One region of the Bradyrhizobium symbiodeficiens genome, then DNA from elsewhere that is predicted to be linked to it. Evidence: riboswitches for the same ligand, from Rfam matches in the RefSeq annotation. Region 1 holds a riboswitch; the other holds the start of a gene.

Region 1 (4,417 bases):
CTCAGGCCGAGCGCGTCTTCAGCTGGCAGTTCGCCCGCGCGCGCAAACCATGGCAGCACACCGAGGCCGCGCCATGCGGTCTTTTGCTCGATCAGCTGGTAGCCGTCGTCGAACAGCGTGGGATCGCCGCGGAACTTGTTGATGACAAAGCCCTGGATCATCGCGGCATCGTCGGGGTCGATCACAGTCTTGATGCCGACGAGCTGGGCGATGACGCCGCCGCGGTCGATGTCGCCGACCAGTACGACCGGTACATCCGCCTTGCGCGCAAAGCCCATATTGGCGATGTCGGCCTTGCGCAAATTGACCTCGGCCGGGCTGCCGGCGCCTTCGACCAGCACCAAATCTGAGCGCGCCTTCAGTCGCTCGAAACTCTCCAGCACCGCGCCCATCAGCGAGGGCTTCATCGCCGCGTAGTCGCGTGCCCGCGCGGTCGCGATGCGCTTGCCCTGGACGATCACTTGCGCGCCGACATCGGTCTCGGGCTTCAGCAGCACCGGATTCATGTCGGTGTGCGGCTCGACGCCGGCGGCGAGCGCCTGCAGCGCCTGGGCGCGGCCGATCTCGCCGCCGTCGATAGTGACGGCTGCGTTGTTCGACATGTTCTGCGGCTTGAAGGGGAGCACGCGCAGGCCGCGGCGCGTGAAGGCCCGCGCAAGGCCGGCGACGATGAGCGATTTGCCCACGTCCGAGCCGGCCCCCTGGATCATCAATGCGCGTGCCATCGTGTGATCAGAACTCGACGCCGGCCTGCGCCTTGATGCCGGAGCGGAAGGGGTGCTTGACCAGCGTCATCTCGGTGACGAGATCGGCGATCTCGATCAGCTCGTCCTTGGCGTTGCGTCCGGTGAGGACGACATGTGTCATCTCGGGCTTCGAGGTCGTCAGGAATTCGACGACTTCCGCGATGTCGAGATAGTCGTAGCGCAGCGCGATGTTGATCTCGTCGAGCACGACCATGCGCAAGCTTTCATCGAGGATCAGCTCCTTGGCCTTCTCCCAGCCGGCGCGTGCCGCGGCGATATCGCGGGCGCGGTCCTGCGTCTCCCAGGTAAAACCCTCGCCCATGGCGTGGAACTGGCAGAGATCGCCGAAATGGCCGGTGAGCAGGCGCCGCTCGCCGGTATCCCAGGCGCCCTTGATGAACTGCACGACCGCGCAGGGAAAGCCATGGGCGACGCAGCGAACGATCATGCCGAAGGCCGAGGAGGACTTGCCCTTGCCGGCGCCGGTGTGGACGATGATGAGGCCCTTTTCGCCGCTCTTGGTGGCCATGATCTTGTCGCGGGCGGCCTTCTTCTTCGCCATTTTCGTGGCGTGGCGGGCGTCGGTTTCCTCGGCCGTTTTCGTATCCGGTTCAGGCGTCATCGGTCCCGGTCCTTCGGCTTGACAAGTGGCGGCCACCGGCAAATGGTGACCCGGTGTTGGTTCCTGTCCTATGACAGGCGAAGAGGGAATGCGATAGGGTCCGAATCGGCAAGATTTGGCTCCAAAATGCAGCCGCCCCCGCGACCGTGACCGGAGAGATGCCCGAAGCCACTGATCCCCCTGGGATCGGGAAGGCGGGGATCGAAGGGGAAACCCTGCTCCGCAAGCCGGGAGACCTGCCAGCGCGGACGATTTTTGGACCGGCGGACGGGGTGTTCCGCGACGGGGAAGCGGGCCTTCGGAAGAATGGTCCGTGTGCCTCATCGCCTCCGCCGTTTAATCTGGAAGAGCGATGACCGTCACACTTCACGTTTGTATCACCTGCCGCGCCGGCGAGACGCCGGGCGAGGGCGAGACCACGCCCGGCAAGCGCCTGCATGGCGCGATCCTCGAGGCCGGCGTGCCCGAGGGCGTCCATGTGGTTCCGGTCGAATGCCTGTCGGCCTGCAGCCAGGGCTGCTCGGTGGCACTGAGCGCGCCGGGCCGGTGGTCTTACGTTTATGGGCGCCTCTCAGACGCCAATGCGAAGGACGTGGTCGCGGGCGCTGCGGCCTATGCGGCCGCACCCGACGGGCTCGTGCCCTGGCGCAGCCGACCGGAAATCTTCCGCAAGCAGTCGCTTGCCCGCATTCCCCCTGTTGCCGTCGTGCCGGAGGCCGCCGAATGAGCTCGCTCGCAAAAGTCCCGGTGACTGTGGTCACCGGTTTCCTCGGCTCCGGCAAGACGACGCTGATCCAGCATCTGCTCAGCAATGCCAACGGAAAGAAGCTCGCGGTGCTCGTCAACGAGTTCGGCAGCGAGGGCGTCGACGGCGAGATCCTGAAGTCCTGCGCCGACGCGAACTGCCCGGAGGAGAACATCATCGAGCTCGCCAATGGCTGCATCTGCTGCACCGTCGCCGACGATTTCATTCCGACCATGGAGAAACTGCTGGCGCGGCCGGTGCGGCCCGACCACATCCTGATCGAGACCTCGGGCCTGGCGCTGCCCAAGCCGCTGCTGAAGGCGTTCGACTGGCCGGAGATCCGCTCGCGCATCACGGTCGACGGCGTGATCGCGCTCGCCGATGCCGAGGCTGTCGCCGCTGGTCGCTTTGCGCCGGATCCGATTGCTGTCGAAGCGCAGCGCGCGGCCGATGAAAGTCTCGATCACGAGACGCCGCTATCGGAAGTGTTCGAGGACCAGATCGCCTGCGCGGATATCGTGCTGCTGACCAAGGCCGATCTCGCGGGCGCCGCCGGCATCGAAGCCGCCAAGGCCGCGATCACCGCCGAGATGCCGCGCCGTGTGCCGATGGTGCCCGTCACCGACGGCGCGATCGATGCGCGCCTCATCCTCGGCCTCGGCGCTGCCGCGGAGAACGATCTCGCCGCGCGTCCCTCGCATCACGATGGCGAGGAGGAGCACGAGCATGATGATTTCAACTCCGTGGTGATCGATCTTCCTGAAATCACCGACATCGACGCACTGGTCGCATCCGTCCAGCGTCTGGCGCGCGAGCAGAACGTGCTGCGCGCCAAGGGCTATATCGCGGTCGCGGGTAAGCCGATGCGGTTGCTGTTGCAAGCGGTCGGCGAGCGCGTGCGCCACCAGTACGACAAGCCATGGGGGGCGGGCACCAGGCAGTCGAAGCTCGTCGTGATCGGCGAGCGCGGCGATATCGACGAGGCCGCGATCAGGTCAGGACTTGGTCTTTCAGGGTCTGGCATCTGATGCACGTCGTTTTCCGCGAGAGCCGCGGTCTCGAGGAGACCGCGACGCCAAGGGACATCGGCCAGGACCCGGCCGATCTCGTGGTGCTCTCGTATTCGGATTCCGATCTTGCGGCGTTCGCGGCCGGTTGGCGGCGCGGCCGCGACAGCCTGCCGACGCTGCGGCTCGCTAATCTCGCGGAATTGCGTCATCCGCTGTCGGTCGACACCTATATCGAGCGCACGCTGTCGCAGGCGCGCGGCATTCTGGTTCGCCTGATCGGCGGCGAGTCCTATTGGTCCTATGGCCTCGCGGCTCTTCAGCAACTCGCCAAGGATCGCAATATCGTGCTGGCCGTGCTGCCGGCCGACGGCCGCGACGACACGCGGCTCGATGCGTATTCGACGCTGCCGGTCTCGACGCTGCGCCGGCTGAAGGTGCTCTGCGACACCGGTGGCCCGGTGGCTGCGCAAGCGGCGATTGCGCAGCTTGCGCTGGCCTCGGGCCTCTATGCAGGGCCCGTGATCGGCGAGACGGCCGTTCCTGAGATGGGCTTCTACGATCCGGCGCGCGGTGTCGTTGCTGCGCCGGTGGGCGGTGACGGCAAGCCGCGCGCGTTGGTGACGTTCTATCGCTCCTACCTCACAGCGGCGGATACCGGCCCGGTCGATGCGCTGATCGCAGCGCTGCGCGAGCGCGGCTTTGATGCCTGCGGCGTGTTCGTCACCTCGTTGAAGGCTCCAGGTGTCGCCGACTGGTTGCGGGCGCATCTCGCGCAAAATCCTCCGGCCGCAATCGTCAATGCGACGGCGTTCTCAGCCCTGGGTGACGATGGTACGACGCCGTTCGACGCCGCGTCATGTCCGGTGTTCCAGGTCGCGCTCTCGTCGGCCCGGCGCGAAGACTGGGTGGAGTCCTTGCGCGGCCTGTCGCCCGGCGATCTCGCGATGCATGTGGTGCTGCCCGAGGTCGACGGCCGGCTGTTCGCGGGCGTGGTGAGTTTCAAATCGGCCGCGCAGCGCGATCCCGATCTGCAATTCTCGCATCTGGCGCACGGGCCGGATGAAGAGCGCGTGAAGGCCATCGCCGCCCGCGTCGCGGCCTGGCGGCGGCTCGCCGAGACGCCGGCTGCCGAGAAGCGGCTTGCGATCGTGCTCTCGAACTATCCGGGGCGACCGCACCAGATCGCGCACGCCGTCGGGCTCGATGCGCTGGCTTCGGTCGAAGCCCTGGAGTCCGATCTGGCGGCAGCCGGCTACGATGTCACGCCGGTCCACGCACTTGGCGACACGCTGCT
Region 2 (4,417 bases), 1.2 Mb from region 1:
CGACCTTATCCTGTCCGACGTCATGATGCCGCGCCTCGACGGCATCGGGCTGCTTGGCGCATTGCGCCGCGACGACAATCTGCGTGGATCGCCCGTCATCCTGTTGTCGGCGCGCGCCGGCGAAGAGGCCCGCGTCGAGGGGCTGGAGGCCGGCGCCGATGACTACGTCAACAAACCGTTCTCGGCGCGCGAATTGTTGGCGCGGGTGCGCGCCAATCTGCAGCTGGCGCGCATTCGCAGGGATGCCGAGGAGATCCAGCGCCGCCAGGCCGCGCGACTGGAGGCTGTCGTCAGCACCGTGCCGACCGCGGTCTGGTTCACCCACGACCGCGAGGCGAAGCGGGTTTTCGGCAATGCCTATGGAGCGCGGCTATTGCGGGTCCGGCCCGATACCAACATGTCGCTGTCGGCGCCCGAGGGCGAACGTCCGGCCTGCCGCGTCCTTCGCAATCGCGTCCAGGTCGAGACGTCCGAACTGCCGCTGCAGCGCGCGGCCCGCGGCGAGGAAGTCGCAGGCGAGGAACTCGAGCTCTGCTTCGAAGACGGCTCCTCGGTCACCGCGATCTTCCAGGCGTCTCCGATCGTCGACGCCGCCGGTGTGTTCCAGGGCGCGGTCTGCGCGGCCATCGACATCACCGAGCGCAAGCGGCAGGAGCGCCATCGCGAACTGCTGGTCAACGAGCTCAATCACCGCGTCAAGAACACGCTGACGACAGTGCAGTCGTTCGCGCTCCAGACCTTGCGCAACGCATCCAGCCTGGCGGAGGGGCGCAAGGCGTTCGATGCGCGATTGATCGCCTTGTCGAAGGCACACGATGTGCTCGTCAGGGAAAATTGGGAGTCCGCGGAACTGAGAGAGGTCGTGACCGAGGCTCTCGCCGCGCATGCCGAGCCGGAGAGTGCGAGGCTCAATTTCAGCGGGCCCGATCTGCGCATGCGGCCTTCGGCTGCACTGGCCATCTCGATGGCGTTGCACGAGCTCGCGACCAACGCCGTCAAGCATGGCGCCCTGTCGAACGGTTCGGGAACCGTCGACCTCGCCTGGAAGGTCGACGATCGCTTCGAGCTGTGCTGGACCGAGCTGGGCGGTCCCGCCGTGGCCCCGCCGTCGCGGCGCGGGTTCGGCACCCGCCTGATTCAGCAGGGGCTGCCCCACGAATTCGGCGGCGCCGATGTCGATCTGCGCTTCGCGCCTGAAGGCGTCGTTTGCGTCATTCGCGCGCCGCTGCATGAAATCCGCGCCAGCCTGGGCGGATTCGATATCGCAACGATGGCTGTCGGGAGGCCCTCATGAAACCTGAAACCGATCTGGCTGGCCAGCGGGTCTTCGTCGTCGAAGACGAGTCGCTGGTGATGATGCTGCTCGAGGATTCCCTTGTCGATGCCGGTTGCGAGATCGCGGGCATGGCCTCGCGCGTCGATGACGCGCTCGAGAAGGCGGCTGCGCTCTCGTATGACGTTGCCGTCCTCGACGTCAATCTCAACGGGCGGCAGACTTTCGAGGTCGCGCGCTGTATCGCAGAACGCGGCATACCTTACGTGTTCGCCACCGGTTACGGTCCTGCGAGCCTGCTTGCGGACTTCCGCCACGTTCCGATCCTGCAGAAGCCGTTTCAGCAACAGGACCTGGAGACCGCGCTCCGCCAGGCTCTGGCGGCGCAGGGGGAGCGGAACGAACCCGCTCCCCCCGGCGAGCTTCCGGCCACGCAGAGCTGTTCCCTGGCGTAGCCGTCGATTGACTCGCCAAGGCGTTGGCCCCTAAATGACCGGTGACGGTTCTCCTCACGGAGATCAAAAGGGAATGTGGTGCGGGACGTCCCAACGCTAAGGATTTGTCTCAACGCCACGGCTGCCCCCGCAACTGTAAGCGGTGAATCTTTCGTCTCATGCCACTGGGAAACTCGGTCCTGGGAAGGCGACGCAAGGTAACGACCCGCGAGCCAGGAGACCTGCCGTCAGCCGTGGTCACACGCGAAGATGTCGGTCGGGGAGTACAGACATCGGCTTCACCGGAGCAATCCATGGCTCTGCCGTGAAACCTCGTTCGCTGTGACGTGCCACTGACGTCATACCGAGGTTACAATTGTGTCCCGTGTCGTCCCTGCCGCCAGGCGCCTTGCCGCCGGCCTGCTCGCATCGGTTTCCTTCCATTCGTTCGATCTGTCTCCCGCCTTTGCCCAGCGGGTCCTGGCCGAGCAGCTGCCATCGATCGAAGTGACCCAGCCCTCCGATCAGAACCGCACGCGCGCGAGGGCAACCGGTGACGGCGAGACGACGCGGCGCAAGACGATCGCGGATGTCGCGCCGGCAGGAAATGGCGTCGGCTCATCCGGCTCCGGCGGTGAAACTGCCGCCGGCAACGGCGGCATCGTCGGGGCTGCCACGACCGTCATCACGGCCGCGGATATCGCGCATTCGCCATCGCAGACGCTTGCCGAGATCATCGCGACGCAAGTTCCCGGCGCCCAGATCACGACGTTCTACGGCGGCCCGATCGCTGCCAAGACCGGCGTGGACCTGCGCGGCTTCGGCGCCTTTGCCACCGCCAACACGCTGGTGCTGGTCAATGGCAGGCGGCTGAACGACGTCGACATGGCGCAGGTGGACCTCTCCACCATCCCGCTCGATTCCATCGAGCGCATCGAGGTCACGCGCGGCAATTCCGGTGCGGTGCTCTACGGCGACAATGCGGTCGGCGGCGTGATCAACATCATCACCAAAAATGGCGTCGGCGGACCGCCCGTGAGCGCTCGCATCGAGGCCGGCTTCGGCTCGTTCAACACCCGGCTCGGCAATGTCTCGACCTCGCTCAATTCCGGTCCGTGGTCGACGTCGTTCTACGGCAATGCGGTCAGGACCGACGGCTATCGCGATAACAATCGCTATTCCCAGAAGAACGCCGTCGGCAATCTCAATTACACCACGCCCGGCCTGACCGCATTTCTCACTGTCACCGGCGACAATCAGGAGCTGCGACTGCCGGGCGGCCGCACCGTCGATCCCTCGATCGGCCTCGACGAGCTCAGGGCCAACCGGCGAGGGACCAGCACGCCGTTCAACTACGCCAATCAGCAGGGTTTCAGCGCGACTGCGGGCTTTACCAGGACCCTGGTCAACGGCGTCGATCTCATCGTCGATGGCGGCGTGCGTGACAAGAAGCAGCAGAGCGCGTTCTTCTCCAGCCCGGCACCGGTTCCTGCCTTCTTCACGTCGACCTATGTTGGCTCCCATCTGACGAATTGGTCGATCACGCCGCGGCTCAGCGTGAAGAGCCTGCTGCTCGGCATGCCGTCGCAGCTCCTGACCGGCATCGACTATTACGATGCCAGCTTTGAACAGAACCGCGGCGCCGGGCAGGGGCTCGCGGCCTGGCACAATTACGACCTCAGGCAGCAGACGGTCGCGGGTTATTTCCAGCACAATTTGGGGATAACGCCCACCACCGACGTCTCCTACGGCGCGCGGGTGCAGACCATCGGACTTGCGGCACGCGACAATTTCGATCCGGCCGCGCCGTTCAACGCCGACATCGGCGCGCTGCCGCTGACGAGCAACGAGACCCAATATGCGCTGCATCTCGGGGCCGAGCATCGCCTCAATGACGTGGTCTCGCTGTTCGGTCGCGCCGCGCGCGCCTTCCGCACCCCCGACGTCGATGAGCGTCTGTCCTCGGGGCCGTCCTTCGACCCGCTGACCTTCGCTTCAATTCCGCAAACCTTCCAGCTCAAGACCCAGACCTCGGAGGACATCGAGGGCGGGCTGCGCATCAAGGGCGGCGGGTTGCAGCTGCAGAGCAGTGTTTATCTGATGGATCTCACCAACGAGGTCCATTTCAGCCCGGTCCTGTTCTACAACACCAATCTCGATCCGACCCGGCGCTACGGTTCGGAGACCAGCCTGTCCTATCGCGTCAACGACGCCCTGCTGTTGCGCTCCGGCGTGGCCTATACCCGTGCCGTCTTCCGCGAAGGCATCTGGGCCGGCAACGATGTGCCGCTGGTGTCGCGCTACACGGCGAGTGCGGGTGTCACCTGGAACATCTGGCAGGACTATGTGGTGCTCGATGCGACCGCGCGGTTCTGGAGCGAACGGCGCATGGACAACGACCAGGCCGGCACCCAGAAGCCGATCCCCGCCAACGGCACCATCGATCTCAAGCTCGGCGGCCGATATGAACGCTACTTCTGGTCCCTGAGCGTCAACAATGTGCTGAATGCGCTCTACTACGACTACGCCATCGCGAGCACCTTCACGGATGGCCGCTTCAGCGCCTATCCGCTGCCGGGCCGCACCTATCTGCTCAAGGCCGGTGCAACGTTCTGATTTACGTCAGGCTGTTACGCGCGCCCAAATGTACTAGACCTCAAAGAGAAGGAGATCACCCGTGCCTCTCAACACCATGGCTCATGGCATCCTG

What was found. A riboswitch is a leader RNA that binds a small molecule or an ion and turns the genes downstream of it on or off. The one in region 1 is predicted to bind cobalamin.
Region 2: linked by a shared signal. The riboswitch ahead of CIT39_RS18590 (TonB-dependent receptor) and the one ahead of CIT39_RS12730 (DUF1636 family protein) in region 1 are both predicted to bind cobalamin.

What each region holds. Positions count from the first base shown of each region.
Region 1 is NZ_CP029427.2:2,796,293-2,800,709, forward strand. Features, by position in the region: gene CIT39_RS12720 (cobyric acid synthase) at 1-725, opposite strand, end outside; gene cobO (cob(I)yrinic acid a,c-diamide adenosyltransferase) at 733-1,368, opposite strand; cobalamin riboswitch at 1,409-1,626, shown strand; gene CIT39_RS12730 (DUF1636 family protein) at 1,721-2,095, shown strand; gene cobW (cobalamin biosynthesis protein CobW) at 2,092-3,141, shown strand; gene cobN (cobaltochelatase subunit CobN) at 3,141-4,417, shown strand, end outside.
Region 2 is NZ_CP029427.2:4,003,536-4,007,952, reverse strand. Features, by position in the region: gene CIT39_RS18600 (ATP-binding protein) at 1-1,294, shown strand, start outside; gene CIT39_RS18595 (response regulator) at 1,291-1,728, shown strand; cobalamin riboswitch at 1,757-1,971, shown strand; gene CIT39_RS18590 (TonB-dependent receptor) at 2,086-4,323, shown strand; gene CIT39_RS18585 (hypothetical protein) at 4,400-4,417, shown strand, end outside.